One region of the Saccharopolyspora sp. NPDC049357 genome, then DNA from elsewhere that is predicted to be linked to it. Evidence: riboswitches for the same ligand, from Rfam matches in the RefSeq annotation. Region 1 holds a riboswitch; each other region holds the start of a gene.
What was found. A riboswitch is a leader RNA that binds a small molecule or an ion and turns the genes downstream of it on or off. The one in region 1 is predicted to bind glycine.
Positions count from the first base shown of each region.

Region 2: it holds a riboswitch for glycine, as region 1 does, so the genes downstream of both, gcvP (aminomethyl-transferring glycine dehydrogenase) here and gcvT (glycine cleavage system aminomethyltransferase GcvT) in region 1, are expected to answer to the same signal.
Region 3: it holds a riboswitch for glycine, as region 1 does, so the genes downstream of both, gcvH (glycine cleavage system protein GcvH) here and gcvT (glycine cleavage system aminomethyltransferase GcvT) in region 1, are expected to answer to the same signal.

Region 1 covers NZ_JBFAQJ010000026.1:77,105-82,473, reverse strand. The annotation lists gene glyA (serine hydroxymethyltransferase) at 198-1,478, opposite strand; gene gcvT (glycine cleavage system aminomethyltransferase GcvT) at 1,508-2,611, opposite strand; glycine riboswitch at 2,731-2,830, opposite strand; glycine riboswitch at 2,832-2,928, opposite strand; gene AB0J91_RS21405 (TetR/AcrR family transcriptional regulator) at 3,133-3,759, opposite strand; gene AB0J91_RS21400 (acyl-CoA dehydrogenase family protein) at 3,865-5,043, shown strand; gene AB0J91_RS21395 (hypothetical protein) at 5,196-5,369, shown strand, end outside.
Region 2 covers NZ_JBFAQJ010000073.1:7,225-12,593, reverse strand. The annotation lists gene gcvP (aminomethyl-transferring glycine dehydrogenase) at 1-2,511, opposite strand, end outside; glycine riboswitch at 2,674-2,770, opposite strand; gene AB0J91_RS32490 (MerR family transcriptional regulator) at 2,854-3,426, opposite strand; gene AB0J91_RS32485 (bifunctional nuclease family protein) at 3,698-4,174, opposite strand; gene garA (glycogen accumulation regulator GarA) at 4,569-5,036, opposite strand; gene gcvH (glycine cleavage system protein GcvH) at 5,155-5,369, opposite strand, start outside.
Region 3 covers NZ_JBFAQJ010000040.1:40,259-45,627, reverse strand. The annotation lists gene AB0J91_RS26560 (organic hydroperoxide resistance protein) at 1-18, opposite strand, end outside; gene AB0J91_RS26555 (MarR family transcriptional regulator) at 15-482, opposite strand; gene AB0J91_RS26550 (L-serine ammonia-lyase) at 638-1,993, opposite strand; gene gcvH (glycine cleavage system protein GcvH) at 2,025-2,396, opposite strand; glycine riboswitch at 2,546-2,641, opposite strand; gene AB0J91_RS26540 (helix-turn-helix domain-containing protein) at 2,752-4,305, shown strand; gene ald (alanine dehydrogenase) at 4,487-5,369, shown strand, end outside.

The sequences.
Region 1 (5,369 bases):
ACGAATGCCGGAAATTCCCGGGCGTTCCCACCGGTGGTTTCGCCGAGATGATCCACCCGTCGACGACCTGCGGCAAGAGTTCAGGAGATACCGAAAGGGCATCCTCGCGCGACGCGTTCGGTCCACATCGGAGCGTGAACGAAAAAACGCCGCGTTCCGGACATCGCGACCGGAACGCGGCGTTTTCGCTCAGACGATCAGAGGTTCGGGTAGAGCGGGTGCTTGGCGGCCAGGGCCTCCACGCGGGTGCGCAGCTCCGCGCTGATCGACTCGTCGAAGTTCGGCTTGAGGGCCTGCGCGATCACCTCGGCGACCTCGGTGAACTCCTCCTTGCCGAAACCGCGGGTGGCCAGCGCGGGCGTGCCGATCCGCAGACCCGAGGTGACCATCGGCGGGCGGGGGTCGTTCGGGACGGCGTTGCGGTTGACCGTGATGCCGATCTCGTGGAGCCGGTCCTCGGCCTGCTTGCCGTCCAGCTCGGAGTTGCGCAGGTCCACCAGCACCAGGTGCACGTCGGTGCCGCCGGAGACCAGCGAGACACCGGCCTCGGTGGTGTCGGAGGCCAGCAGGCGCTCGGCCAGGATCCGGGCGCCCTCGACCGTGCGGCGCTGGCGGTCCTTGAACTCCTCGCCGGCGGCGATCTTGAAGGCCACCGCCTTGCCCGCGATCACGTGCTCCAGCGGGCCGCCCTGCTGACCGGGGAAGACCGCGGAGTTGAACTTCTTGGTGAACTCCTCGTCGTTGGACAGGATCACACCACCGCGCGGGCCGCCCAGCGTCTTGTGCGTGGTCGTGGTGACCACGTGCGCGTGCGGCAGCGGCGACGGGTGCAGGCCCGCGGCCACCAGACCGGCGAAGTGCGCCATGTCGACCATCAGGTAGGCGCCGACCTCGTCGGCGATCTCCCGGAACCGCTTGAAGTCCAGCTGACGCGGGTAGGCCGACCAGCCCGCGACGATCAGCTGCGGCTTGTTCTCCCGCGCCAGGCGCGCGACCTCGTCCATGTCGACCCGGTGGTCGGACTCGGCGACGTGGTACGGCACGACGTTGTAGAGCTTGCCGGAGAAGTTGATCCGCATGCCGTGGGTGAGGTGACCACCGTGGGCCAGGTCCAGGCCCATGATGGTGTCGCCCGGCTTGAGCAGCGCGAACATCGCCGCGGCGTTGGCCTGCGCGCCCGAGTGCGGCTGCACGTTGGCGTAGCTGGCGCCGAAGAGGTCCTTGATGCGGTCGATGGCCAGCTGCTCGACGACGTCGACGTGCTCGCAGCCGCCGTAGTAGCGCTTGCCCGGGTAGCCCTCGGCGTACTTGTTGGTCAGCACCGAGCCCTGCGCCTGCAGCACGGCCTGCGGCGCGAAGTTCTCCGAGGCGATCATCTCCAGGGTGTTCTGCTGGCGACCCAGCTCGGCGCCGACCGCCGCTGCCACCTCCGGGTCAACCGTTGCCAGGGCATCGTTGAACAGATCCGGGTTCGACATCAGTGTGTGCCTCCTGTTTCTTTCTGGAGTCAGGCGTTGCGGCGGTAGAACGGCAGCTCGACGACCCGCACCGCGACGTTGCGGCCTCGGATGTCGACTTGCAGGGCCGTGCCGGGTTCGCTGTGCTCCCGGTCGACGTAGGCCATCCCGATCGGGTGCCCGAGGGTCGGGGACGGTGCGCCGCTGGTGACCTCGCCGATCTCGGCGCCGTCGGCGTCGAGGACGCGGTAACCGTGGCGCGGCGCCCGCCGCTGGTCGGTGGTCAGTCCCACCAGGGTGCGCTCGGTGGGCTTCTCGGCAACCGCGGCCAGCGCGGACTTGCCGACGAAGTCGGCGTCCTTGTCCAGCTTGACCACTCGGCCGAGGTTCGCGTGGAAGGGCGTCAGCTCCGCGGACAGCTCGTTGCCGTACAGCGGCATGCCCGCTTCCAGGCGCAGCGTGTCGCGGCAGGACAGCCCTGCCGGCTGCAGGCCGTGCTCGGCGCCGGAGGAGGTCAGCGCCTGCCAGACGGCCTCGGCGTCGCCGGGGGCGGTGAACAGCTCGAATCCGTCCTCGCCGGTGTAGCCGGTGCGCGCCAGCAGCACGTCCTTGCCCGCGACCGTCGAGGGGTAGCCCGCGTAGTACTTGACGGTGCTCAGGTCGGTGTCGGTCAGCGGCGCCAGGATCGCCACCGCGTTCGGGCCCTGCACCGCGATCAGCGCGTAGTCGTCGGAGGCGTCGGAGTGCGCGGCGTCGAAACCGGAGACCCGCTCGGCCAGCTCGGCGGAGACCACGGCGGCGTTCGCGGCGTTGGCCACGACCAGGAACTCCTGCTCGGCGAGCCGGTAGACGATCAGGTCGTCGAGCACACCGCCGGAGTCGTTGCAGATCATGGTGTAGCGGGCGCGACCGGGGGTGATGGCGGAGGCGTTGGCGACCAGCGCGTAGTCCAGCGCCTCGGCGGCCTGCGGGCCGCTGATCAGGATCTCGCCCATGTGCGTGAGGTCGAACAGGCCGGCGCCCGTGCGCACCGCGTTGTGCTCGGCGGTGTCGCTGCTGTAGCGAACCGGCATCTGCCAGCCGGCGAACTCGGTGAAGGTGGCGCCGAGGGATTCGTGCACCGCGTGCAGCGGTGTCCGGCGGGGCGATGACATGGTGAAACTCCTCCTGGGTGGGCGTGCCGGTCGGCAGTCGAGGGCCGGTCAGCTCACGCGCCCAACCTTATCCGGGGCGCCTCGACCCCCGACCGTCGCGGTCTGCGCTGGTCGGGCGGGGTCTCCCCGGAGTCATTGGCCTGAGAGTTTCACCACCCGGCGGGGTGGTTTGCACCGTGGGCGAGAAGCGCGATGCTCCTGCTTTTCTCCGTGATTCGCCTGGTGTCCTGCGGTAACGGTGCCTGAGAGTTTACTGGGGAGTATTGCTCCTTCGGCGCCTCGTCCGGCGAGGACGAGGTCTCTCCCGCGAGACGTCATCGGCGCGGTATTCGGTTGTACCGCTCACAGACGCTACGAACCGCCCCACCCCCAGTCAACAGGAAGACCGAGTGATCTCAACCCTTGCGCAGCGGCTTTCCGGATGGTTGCGGGGCTGCGCGCGAGAGGCGCGGTTCACCAAGGGGCGAAAAGGCCGAGCACCCGTCTCAGGGCCTGGTTCGCCTGATGGTGGCATGCGTGGTTCATCCGGTGAGGTCTTCGAGTTGGGTCTTGAGGCCGTCGATGAGGGCTGAGAGGGCGAGTTCGAAGCTGGCGGCGTCTATTTCCGCCGCCTTCTGGTGGAGCAGGTGGGCCCTGCTGAGGTGCGGGAAGCGGTTGGCGTAGACCGTGGCGTCGGCTGGGAAGCCGTGGCTGAACGAGCCCATGGCCGAGCCGATGACCAGGTACTTCGTCGAGGCGCCGATCATCGTGGCGTAGCGCTGCGGCCAGCCGGCCCGGGTGAGGCCGCCGTGGACGGCGTCGGCGGCGCGCAGGGCCGAATCGCGCCGGGCCGGGCCGTAGGCGATGAACGGGACCAGGTTCGGGTGGTCGACCAGGGCGGCGCGGTAGGAGCGGGCCCAGGTGCGCAGGCCGGCGGCCCAGTCCCGGTCGAAGTCGGAGACGTCGACCGCGCTCATCACCTCGTCGGCGATCTCGTGCAGCAGGTCTTCCTTGGTGGCCACGTGGTTGTACAGCGACGCGGCGCGCACGTCGAGGCGCTCGGCCAGCCTGCGCATCGAGAGCGCCTCCAGGCCCTCGGTGTCGATGATCTCCAGCCCGGACCTTCGGATGAGTTCCGGGGAGAGTCGGGGTGTGCTGGGTCTGGGCAACGTCTGTCTCCTCACCGGAACCCTTGCGGCGTGCGCCGGGACGGTTCTAGGCTGCCATAAAACTAACGGTGTTAGTTACCGGCCTGCACGGAAAGGAACCACGCGATGGTCGACTTCTCGCTCTCCGACACCGAGCGCGACATCCGCGACTGGGTGCGCAACTTCGTCCAGCGGGAGCTCATGCCGCTGGAGCCGGAGGTGCTGCGCAGGGAGCGGGCGGGTCAGCGCGGTCTCACCAAGGACGAGCTGCTCGAACTCCAGGACAAGGCCAAGGAGGCCGGGTTCTGGGGCGTCCAGACGCCGGAGGAGTACGGCGGCATGGACCTCTCGGCCGTCATGACGGCGCTGATCGAGGTCGAGCTCGGCCGCACCTACGTGCCGTTCCGCTTCGGCGGCTACGCCGACAACATCCTCTACTACGCCAACGAGGAGCAGAAGCAGCGCTACCTGCTGCCGACCATCGAGGGCACCCGCAAGTCCTGCTTCGCCATCACCGAGCCCGGCGCGGGTTCGGACGCCAAGAACCTGCGCACCACCGCCGTTCGCGACGGCGACGACTGGGTCATCAACGGCGAGAAGACCTTCATCACCGGCGGCATCGACGCCGACTTCGTGATGGTCTTCGCCGTCACCGACCGGGAGAAGGGCGCCAACGGCGGCGTGACCTGCTTCCTGGTCGACCGCGACATGGGCTGGAAGTCCGAGCCGATCGACATCATGGGCCCCGACGAGCGCCAGCCGGCCGCGCTGGTGTTCGACAACGTCCGCGTGCCCGACGAGAACGTGCTCGGCGAGGTCGGCAACGGCTTCGGGCTGGCCATGCAGTGGATCGGCCGGGGCCGCTACCTGCTGCCCGCCCGCGCGCTGGGCGCGTGCGAGCGCCTGGTGGAGATGGGCTCGGAATACGCCCAGAACCGCGAGACCTTCGGCGCTCCGATCGCCGACCGGCAGGCCATCCAGTGGATGATCGCCGACTCGGCGGTGGAGATCGAGGCGCTGCGCTGGCTGATCCTGCAGGCCGCCTGGCAGGTCGACCAGGGCATGGACTCCCGGCACGCGCAGTCCATCGCCAAGCTGTTCGGCGCCACGCACGCCAACCAGATCGTCGACCGGGTCCTGCAGATCCACGGAGGCATGGGCTACACGAAGGAGCTCCCGGTCGAGCGCTGGTACCGCGACCTGCGGCTGCTCCGGATCTTCGAGGGCACCGACGAGATCCAGCGCCGCACCATCGCCCGCAACGTGCTCAAGGGCCACGCCAGCGTCAGCGGCGTCCTCGGCTGATCGCCTTTCGCGGTCGCTCTGCTTGGCGGTGCGGGGGCCGGAACCGGAACGTCACCGGAACGTCGCCACTCCGTTCGACGTGGTGAGGCGTGAGTCGCGGGTGATTTGTCGGTAGTCTGATGGACAACGGCCTCGATGCATCGGGAGTGATGATGTCGCTGTTCAAGAAGGTCACCGACTTCGCCAAGAGCCCGCAGGGCAAGAAGGTGGTCGACCAGGCCAAGAAGTACGCCTCCGACCCGAAGAACAAGGAAAAGATCGACCAGGTCAAGAACAAGTTCATGGGCAAGGGCGGATCCGGCTCCCAGGGTGGTTCCCAGGGCGGA
Region 2 (5,369 bases), on a different contig from region 1:
GGCGACGTCGTCGACGGTGATGCCGCTGGTCTTGCTGATCTGCCGCAGGTCCAGGATGCACTCGTGGGCGACGAGGCCGCCCGCACCCGTGTAGAGCACCGGGAAGTACTCGCTCAGCCGCCGCGCCACGTAGTTGGCGGCGGCCACGGCGGTCAGGGTCGCGCGGCGCAGGCCGTCGGCGCCCATCATCCGCACGTAGGCCCACGAGATCGGCAGGATCGAGGCGCTGCCCCACGGGGCGGCGCTGATCGGGCCGACACCGGTGGCCGGACCGGCGGCGGGCTGCAGCGGGTGGTTGGGCAGGAACGGCGACAGGTGCTCGCGGACGCCGATCGGGCCGACGCCCGGACCGCCACCGCCGTGCGGGATGCAGAAGGTCTTGTGCAGGTTCAGGTGCGAGACGTCGGAGCCGAACTTGCCCATACGGGCCAGGCCGATCAGCGCGTTGAGGTTCGCGCCGTCGACGTAGACCTGGCCGCCCGCGTCGTGCACCAGCCCGCAGACCTCGCGCACGGTGTCCTCGTAGACGCCGTGGGTGGACGGGTAGGTGATCATGATCGCGGCGAGGTCCTGGGCGTGCTCGCCGACGAGCTCGCGCAGGTGGTCCATCTCGATGTTGCCCTGCTCATCGCAGCGGACCACGACCACCCGCATCCCGGCCATCACGGCGCTGGCGGCGTTGGTGCCGTGCGCGCTCGCCGGGATCAGGCACACCTCGCGCTCGGCCTCACCACGGCTGTGGTGGTAGGCGCGGATGGCCAGCAGGCCCGCGAACTCGCCCTGGCTGCCCGCGTTGGGCTGCAGGCTCACCGCGTCGTAGCCGGTCACCTCGGCGAGCCATTCCTGCAGGTCGGAGACCACCTTGAGAAGGCCCTCGGCGTCCTGCGCGGGCGCGAAGGGGTGCAGCGAGGAGAACTCCGGCCAGGTGATCGGCTCCATCTCCGCGGTCGCGTTGAGCTTCATCGTGCACGAGCCCAGCGGGATCATGCTGCGGTCAAGCGCGATGTCCTTGTCCGACAGCTGCCGCAGGTAGCGCAGCAGCGAGGTCTCGGAGCGGTGCGTGTGGAACACCGGGTGCGTCAGGTACTCCGAGGTGCGGGCCAGCGCGACCGGCAGCGCGTCCTCGGTCTCGACGTCGAGCTGTTCGACGTCACCGGCGGTCACGCCGAAGGCCTCCCACACCGCGGCCAGGTGGGCGCGGGTGGTGGTCTCGTCGCAGCTGATGCCCACGTGGTCGGAGTCCACGCGGCGCAGGTTCACCCCGCCGCGGCGCGCGGCCGCCAGGACCTCGTCGGCCTTGCCGGGGACCTTGGCGACCACGGTGTCGAAGAACTCGCCGTGCACGACCTCGACACCACCGCGGCGCAGCTGCTCGGCGAGCACACCGGCCATCCGGTGCGCGCGGGTCGCGATCGCCTTGAGCCCGTCCGGACCGTGGTAGACCGCGTACATCGAGGCAACCACGGCCAGCAGCACCTGCGCGGTGCAGATGTTGCTGGTGGCCTTCTCACGGCGGATGTGCTGCTCGCGGGTCTGCAGCGCGAGCCGGTACGCCTGGTTGCCCTCGACGTCGACGCTCACGCCCACCAGGCGGCCCGGCAGCTGCCGCTCCAGGCCCTTGGCCACGGCCATGAACCCGGCGTGCGGACCGCCGAAGCCCATCGGCACGCCGAAGCGCTGGGTGCTCCCCACGACGACGTCGGCACCGATCTCGCCGGGCGCGCGCAGCAGCGTCAGCGCCAGCAGGTCGGTGGCCACCACGACCTTCGCGCCCCGCTCGTGGAGCGCGGCGATCAGGGCCTCCTGGTCGCGCACCGCGCCGGAGGCGCCCGGGTAGGACAGCAACGCGCCGAAGAACTCGCCCTCGGGCAGCTCACCGGAGGTCAGGTCGGCGACCACGACCTCGATGCCCAGCGGTTCGGCGCGGGTCTCGATGACCGCGATGGTCTGCGGCAGCGTGTCGGCGTCGACCAGGAAGCGCGGCGACTTGGACTTGCCCGCGCGGCGCACCAGGGTCATGCCCTCGGCCGCGGCGGTGGCCTCGTCGAGCATCGAGGAGTTGGAGACGGGCACGCCGGTCAGGTCGGCGACCATCGTCTGGAAGTTCAGCAGCGCCTCCAGCCGGCCCTGCGAGATCTCCGGCTGGTAGGGCGTGTAGGCGGTGTACCAGGCAGGGCTCTCCAGCACGTTGCGCAGGATCACCGGTGGGGTGACCGTGCCGTAGTAGCCCAGGCCGATCATCTCGGTGTGCGGGGTGCAGCGACCGGCGAGGTCGCGCAGCTCCGCCAGCGCCTCGGTCTCGGTGGCCGGTTCCGGCAGCGACAGCTGCAGGTCGCCCTCGCGGATGGTGTCCGGGACGGCCTTCTGCCCCAGTTCTTCCAGGGAGCCGACGCCGATGACGTCGAGCATGCGGGCCAGCTCGGCGGGCATCGGGCCGACGTGGCGGTCAGCGAACGGCCTGCCGTGCTCCAGCGCGGCCAGAGGGATGCGGTCGTGCGTCGCGTCGGTCATCGCCAAAACCTCAATCATCGCGGCGAACAAAGGGCGGCAGCGGATGCTGCTCTCCCCCTCTGTCCCCGTTCGCGAAGCGAACGCCTGAGAGCTTCACCCGGCGGACCGGGCTTGCACCGTCGGCGGGGCCCACCAGTAGGTGTGCCCGCTTTCCAGAGGTATCTCGCCCGTGCGGTCCAGGTGGCCTGAGAGGTTGTCGGGGAGAGTTGCTCCTTCGGCGCCGGTCCTGGTCAGGACCGGACTCTCCCGCACGGGGTCGGCGATGGCGCTCAGAGTACCCGATCAACAGCGTCTATCAGACCATCAATGTCGCCTACCGCACAGATGGCGGGCACCGGTGGTTCAGCCGGTCTCCGCTTGGCGGTCACGGCGGCGAGCCGCGAGCTCGTCGTTGATCGCCGACTCGATGTTCTCGCCACCGTCGGCGCGCTCGGCCGGGAACTCGTGGATGGTCCCGCTGATCTCGCGCATCGCACCGCTGACCGCGATGCCGAACACTCCCTGCCCGCCCTGCAGCAGATCGACCACCTCCTCCGCGGAGGTGCACTCGTAGACCGTGGTGCCGTCGCTGAACAACGTCAGCTTCGCCAGGTCCTGAACGCCGCGCTTGCGAAGGTGCTCCACCGCGACTCGGATGTTGTGCAGCGATACCCCGGTGTCCAGCAGACGCTTGACGACCTTGAGCACCAGGATGTCCTTGAACGAGTACAACCGCTGCGAGCCCGATCCGGCAGCACCGCGGATGGACGGCCCGACCAGCTTGGTGCGCGCCCAGTAGTCGAGCTGCCGGTAGGTGATGCCCGCGATCTGGCAGGCCGCCGGCCCGCGGTAACCGACCAGTTCGTCCGGGGCAGAGGCGTCGGGGAACAGCTCACCCTGCTCCGCAGCATCCGAGGTCGCTGCTTCCTCCACCACGCCTGCCTCCCCTCGTCCGGCCCGAAGCCGACGACGACGATCACCAGCGCCCGGACCGTTTGCGGTCCAGGGCCGCGAAGCCGTACACCGGCTGAATCACACCGGGGCAATTCGCGTAAGTCCGAAGGTATGCCCGCTGAGCAGGCGGGTCAACGCGACGCGCGGGCCGCGCGCGCTCTCGTTGGCCGGCGCAAGAACCCGGCCCCCGGGCTGCTGGTGCAACCCGGGGGCCGGTGTGGTCTGTTCGGACTAGAACCCGAAGCGTCGGTCCTCAGGTGTCGGCACCGCGGAAGTCCTCCGGGGAGACGGAGTCGAGGAACTCGCGGAACTTCTCCACCTCGTCCTCCTGCTCGTCCGGAATGATCAGCCCGGCCTCGTCGAGGACCGACTCGTCGGCGTGGATCGGAACTCCGATGCGCAGCGCCAGCGCCACCGAGTCGCTCGGCCGCGCGGAAACCCGCACATCACCGTCGAACACCAGCTCGGCGAAGAAGGTGCCCTCCTGCAGGTCGGTGATCCGCACCTGCTCCAGGTCGCGGCCCAGGGCTCCGATGACGTCCTTGAGCAGGTCGTGCGTGAGCGGCCGCTGGGGCCGCACGCCCTGCTGCTCCAGGGCGATGGCCGTCGCTTCGACCGATCCGATCCAGATCGGCAGGTAGCGCTCACCCTGAGCCTCGCGCAACAGCAGGATCGGCTGGTTGGCTGGTAGTTCAACTCGCACGCCGACGACGCGCATCTCGCTGCTCATCGTCACATCGCCTCCTCCAGCGCGCCGAAGCGTGACATCCCCGTCGAGGGTCCCGCACCGACGCCTCCGACGCTACCCGCGATACGGCGGACACGCCCTTCCATCGGCGGTCCCGGCGGACCACCACCGTCGCGGTCGTTGTAGTCGGGGCTCGCGGCCCGGACCGCTGGCGAGCTCGTCGTTGAGCAATACCCAGCACGATACACCGCGCAGAGCCCGGTCGAACCCGCCGGAACTGCCCTGCTGCGCTGTCAAAACCGCTTGTGGCGCCGGGAAATTCCCGGCGAGGAGGGACGAGATCCGCGCGCGGGCCGCGCAGCTGCCTCATGCGTCAGCGGGGCGACGCCTCGTGGCGCCGCCCCGCTGACGGGTTGAAAAGCCCTGTTCGACGGCCTCAGCGGCCGCCCTGGCCCCCATCGATCGGCCCGGTCAGGAAGACCAGGCGGAACTTCCCGATCTGGACCTCGTCGCCGTTGGCGAGCACCGAGGTGTCCACCGGCTCCCGGTTCACGTAGGTGCCGTTGAGGCTGCCCACGTCGACCACCACGAAGTCGTTGCCCTCGCGGCGGAACTCGGCGTGCCGCCGGGACACCGTCACGTCATCGAGGAAGATGTCGCTGTCCGGGTGCCGGCCGGCGCTGGTGGTCTCCCGATCCAGCAGGAACCGCGAACCCGCGTTGGGGCCGCGCTTGACCACCAGCAGGGCGGAACCCGCCGGCAGCGCATCGACCCCGGATGCGGGGGCAGGCTCCGGGGCCGCGCTCTCGGTGCTTTCCGGCTCCGAGAGGAAGGGCCTGAAGACCGAGGTGGTCTCCGGTGACTGCTCCGGCGGAACGTCGCCGAAGCCGCTGTTTTGGCTCACCTGAGCTCTCCTCTACGCGGATAGATCGTGCCAAGTATGCGCCCAACGTACCGTGCCTGGACAGCCTCGGAACGAGCGACTCCCGTCATCGTCCCACGGATGCCTCCCGGCAGGACGATCATGCCTGGTCGATCAGCTTCTGGTAACCATCGGCGTCGAGCAGACCGGCCAGCTGCTCCGGGTCGGCGAGCCGGATCTCCACCATCCAGCCCTCCCCCGTTGCGTCCGAGTTGACCAGCTCCGGTTGGTCCTCCAGCGCGGCGTTGCCGGCGGTGATCTCACCGGTGACCGGGGCGTAGATGTCGGAGACGCTCTTGGTCGACTCCACCTCGC
Region 3 (5,369 bases), on a different contig from region 1:
CGTGTAGAGAACTGTCATGCCTTCGTCTCCCGATTCTCGGTGACCCGGCGTGCCGCGTCGTTCAACGTGGTCGTCAGGTTTTCCAACGTGGACCGCAGCTGCTCGACCTCGCCGAGGTCCATCCCGGTCGCGGAGACCATCCGCTGCGGGATGTCGCGCGCCTGCTGCCGCAACGCGCGCCCCTCGTCGGTGACCTCGACGCGAACGGACCGCTCATCGGTCTCGCTGCGCGTGCGGACGAGCAGCCCACGGGTCTGGAGTCGTTTCAGCAGCGGCGACAACGTTCCCGAATCGAGCCGGAGCAGGTTTCCCAGCTCCTTGACCGTCAGCGACTCGCGCTCCCACAGCACCAGCATCACGAGGTACTGCGGGTAGGTCAGGCCGACCTCGTCGAGGAACGGCCGGTAGAGGTTGGTGAAGGCCCGCGACGCGCTGTGCAGCGCGAAGCAGAGCAGCCGGTCCAGCGTCGATTCCGTCGTCACGAGACAAACCGTAGCGCACAATTCAGTTGTGCGCAACTAAATGGCGCGCACGCGTCCCGTCGTTGATCGCGTGAGATTTCGACGCCGCAGGTCAGCGCAGCAGAGCGGCCCGAGGTGATGACAGGAAGGTTCCCATCCTCACCTCGGGCCGCCGCTCAGCACTCGATGACGTTGACGGCCAATCCGCCGCGTGCGGTCTCCTTGTACTTGACCTTCATGTCGCGCCCGGTCTCCCGCATCGTCTTCATGACCTTGTCGAGGGACACGAAGTGCGTGCCGTCGCCGCGCAACGCCATCCGGGCAGCGGTGATCGCCTTGACCGAGGCCACCGCGTTGCGCTCGATGCACGGGATCTGCACCAGACCTCCGATCGGATCGCAGGTGAGCCCCAGGTTGTGCTCCATCGCGATCTCCGCGGCGTTCTCCACCTGGCTCGGCGTGCCACCGAGCACTTCGGCCAGGCCTGCTGCGGCCATCGAGCACGCCGAACCGACTTCACCCTGACAGCCGACCTCCGCACCCGAGATCGACGCGTTCTCCTTGAACAGCACCCCGATGGCCCCGGCCGTGAGCAGGAAGCGCACCACGCCGTCCTCGTCGGCACCCGGCACGAACCGCGCGTAGTAGTGCAGCACCGCGGGCACGATGCCCGCCGCGCCGTTGGTCGGCGCGGTCACCACGCGCCCGCCCGCGGCGTTCTCCTCGTTGACCGCCAGCGCGAACAGGGTGACCCACTCCAGCGGATCGTCCTGAGCGGTCAGCTTCGCGGCCAACTCGGCCGCGCGCCTGCGCACCTTCAAGCCGCCGGGCAGCTCACCGGTGTTGCGGCAACCGTTGTCGACGCATTCCCGCATCACCCGCCAGATGTCCAGCAGCCCCGCCCGCACCGCGGGTTCCTCCCGCCAGGACAGCTCGTTGGCGAGCATCACCCCGCTGATCGGCAGACCCGACTCGGCGCTGCGGATCAGCAGATCGGCGCCCGTGCTGAAGGGCATGGGAACCGCTGTGTCATCCGCTTTGATCCGGTCGGCGCCGGCCGCGCCCTCATCGACGACGAAGCCGCCGCCCACCGAGTAGAAGACCGCCGACTCCAGCTCGCTCCCGTCGTTGCCGATGGCGGTGAAGCGCATGCCGTTGGGGTGTTCCGGCAGCGATTTGCGCCGGTGCAACACCAGGTCTCGCGCACTGGTGAACGACAGCACGTGATCACCGCCGAGCCGCAGCAGCCCGCTCTCGTCGATCTCGTCGACGCGCTGCGCGCCGGCCACCGGATCCACCGACTCCGGGCGATGCCCTTCCAGCCCGAGCAGGACCGCGTTCGGACTGCCGTGACCGCGACCGGTCGCGCCAAGGGAACCGAACAACTCCGCTTTGACCCTGTTGACCTTGGAGATGGTCCCGTTCGCCCGCAGCTTCGCGGTGAACCGCTGCGCTGCGCGCATGGGCCCCACCGTGTGCGAACTGGACGGGCCGATCCCCACCGAGAACAGGTCGAAGACACTGATCGTCATTGATCGCCTCGCCTCGTTCCGGGCTCCGCGGCTACTCGTTGATCAATTCGGAGTACTGCTCTGCGGTGAGGGTCGCGCCCGTCTCGGTGACGCGCACCTCGATCAGCCAGCCCTCGCCGTAGGGGTCGGAGTTGACCACGGCCGGGTCGTCCACAACGGACTCGTTGATGGCCACGACCTCGCCGGTGACGGGCGCGAACAGGTCGCTGACGGACTTGGTGGACTCCAGCTCACCACACGCCTGGCCGGACTCGATCTGGTCGCCGACCTCGGGGAGCTGGACGAAGACGATGTCACCGAGGGCGCTGGCGGCGTGCTCGGTGATGCCGATGCGCGCGATCTCGCCGCGGTCGTCGATCCACTCGTGCTCTTCGGTGTAGGACAGGTTCGTGGGCAGCGTCATGAGGGAGGCTCCATAGCTGTTTCGAAGGGACGTCGGTCCCCGGTTTCGGCTGGGCCTCCCCCTCTGTTGCGGAACCTGAGAGCTTCGCCGCGCGAGCGGCTTGCACCGTGGGTGGCCCGTCGGTGACGACGGACGCTTTCCAGAGTTGCCTCGCCCGAGCGGTCATGGGTGCCTGAGAGTTTGCTGGGGAGTGTTGCTCCTTCGGCGCCCTGCACTGGTGGCAGGGTCTCTCCCGCACGGGGTCGATGGCCGGTATGCGATTGTCGACTTGCTCAGCAACGATAAACGGGCCAGCGAGACTGTCAATGCACATGTGATCTCCGCCGGCACGCCCTTGGTCGAGGAGGACCCTTCGATGCTCGACATCCGGGCACTGGTCGAGAGGGTGGGCCCGGCCCTGCTGCGCACCGTGATCAGCCCGGAGCCCAACACCGTCGCCGGTGACGTGGTGATCGCCGAACCGGATCAGCCCACGACGGCGACCGGCGGCGACCTGGTGCTGGGTGTGGGGATCAACGACGTCGAGCAGGCGGTGCGGCTGGTGCGCGACTGCGGTGAGCAGGGCGCGGCCGCGGTGCTGCTCAAGCCACCGGTGTCGGCCGAGGCCGCTGTCGTGGAAGCCGTGCGCGGCGCCGACGTGGCACTGGTGGAGGTGCGTCCCGGCACCGCGTGGGCGCAGCTGGTGTGGCTGATCCGCGCGGCCTTGGCGGGCGGGATCAGGCAGGCGGAGGAGAGCGGTATCGGTGTCGCGGACCTGTTCAGGCTCGCCGATGCGGTCGCCGACGTCGTGGACGCGCCGGTGACCATCGAAGACGCCCATTCGCAGGTGCTGGCGTACTCGGCCAGGCAGGACCTGACCGACCCGGCGCGGATCTCCACGATCATGGGTCGCAAACAACCGGACGACGTGCTCGCGAAGTTCCGCGCCCGCGGCACGTTCCGGCAGCTCATCAAGGGCAGTTCGGCGATCTTCGTGCCCGCTCAGCAGGACGGGACGCTGCCGCGTCTGGTGATGCCGATCAGGATGGGCGGCGAGCTGCTGGGCTCGATGTGGGCGGTGGTGCCCGGCCCCGTCTCGGAGGAGCGCGCGACCGCCTTCGCCGACACCGCACCGCTGGTGGCGTTGCAGTTGTTGCGCTGGCGCGCGGTCGCCGACGTGCAGCGGCGGAGGACGGCCGAGCAGGTGCGGCTGCTGCTCGACGGCAGTGACGGCTGGCGGGGGGCGGCCAGCGAACTGGCGGTGCCCAACGAGGAGCACCGCGTGATCGCGATCGAGATGCCCGCCTCCGACGAGCCGGCCGAGGGACAGCGGCTGGCGATGTGGGAGTGGATCACGCGGGGCATCGGACGACGGCCGCTGGTCACCGAGATCGGCACCGTGCTCTACGCGCTGGTGCCCGACCGGGCTCGTGGAGGCGGCTGGCCGGAGCTGCGACAGGCGCTGCTGTCGCACGACCTGTCCCCTCGCCCGCTCGTCGCGGTGGGAACTTCCGTGGCGGTCACCGACATCCCGGGCTCCCGAGCCCAGGCCGATGAGCTGATCGGGATGCTGCGCACGGGGTTGGTGCGGCAACCCGTCGCGGTCTACGAGGACCTGTGGCACCTGCTGGTCCTCAGCCGGATGGCCGGCGCGGCCACCGACGCCGGTGTTGCCGCGCTGGGTCCCTTGGCGGTGCTGCGGGAGCACGATCGCGGGCAGGGCACCGACTACCAGGCCACCCTGCACGCGTGGCTGCGGCACCCGGGAGACCCCCGGCAGGCGAGCCGTGAACTCCGGGTGCATCCCAACACCTTCCGGTACCGGATGAAGCGGATCGGCCAGCTGGTGGAGGTCGACCTCGACGACGCGGACGTCCGGTCCGCGCTGCTGGTGCAGCTGCTGGCCGAGCGCTGGGCGCAGCACGGCTGAGCCGGGGACGCGGGCGCGGCGATCACGAGCACGGGAACCGATCTGTCACTTCCGCCCTGGCCGCACGCACGGGCGTTGTGCTGGTGGCACAAACACCCCCGCCCAATCTCATGCCGTGGAAATGATGCGCTGTGCGTCACGTCGTCCGATCGTTGTTTCCACACGACGAAAGGACCCCACGGTGAAGATCGCAGTGCCTCGCGAGATCAAGAACAACGAGTACCGGGTCGCGATCACCCCAGCCGGTGTGCACGAGTTGACCGCCCGCGGTCACGACGTTTTCGTCGAAGCGGATGCCGGTGCCGGCTCCTCCATTCCCGATGAGGACTTCCTCGCCTCCGGTGCGAAGGTGCTGGCCACGGCGGACGACGTGTGGAGCGAAGGCGACCTCGTGCTCAAGGTCAAGGAGCCGATCGCCGAGGAGTACCCGCGGCTGCGCCGGGACCAGGTGCTGTTCACCTACCTGCACCTGGCCGCCTCCGCTGAGCTGACCGACGCGATGCTGACCTCGGGCATCACCGGCATCGCCTACGAGACCGTGCAGACCGGGGACGGCGGGCTGCCGCTGCTGGCGCCGATGAGCGAGGTCGCCGGGCGGTTGGCACCGCTGGTGGGTGCGCATTCGCTCATGCGGCCCAGCGGTGGTCGGGGTGTGCTGCCCGGCGGAGTTCCCGGGGTTCACCCGGCGCGCGTCGTGGTGATCGGCGGCGGTGTCGCCGGCCTCAACGCGGCGCGGGTGGCCTTGGGCATGGGTGCCGAGGTGGAGCTGCTGGACACCAACGTCGACAAGCTGCGCGAGATCGACCGCGACTTCCACGGCCAGATCCGCACGGTCGCGTCCAACCGCTACACGGTCGAGCAGTCGGTTCGGGCTGCCGACCTGGTGATCGGCGCGGTGCTGATCGCGGGCGCGAAGGCCCCCAAACTGGTGTCCAACCACATGGTCTCGGAGATGAAGGCCGGCAGCGTGCTGGTCGACATCGCCATCGACCAGGGCGGTTGCTTCGCCGACTCCCGGCCGACCACGCACGACGACCCGACCTACCGGGTGCACGACTCGGTCT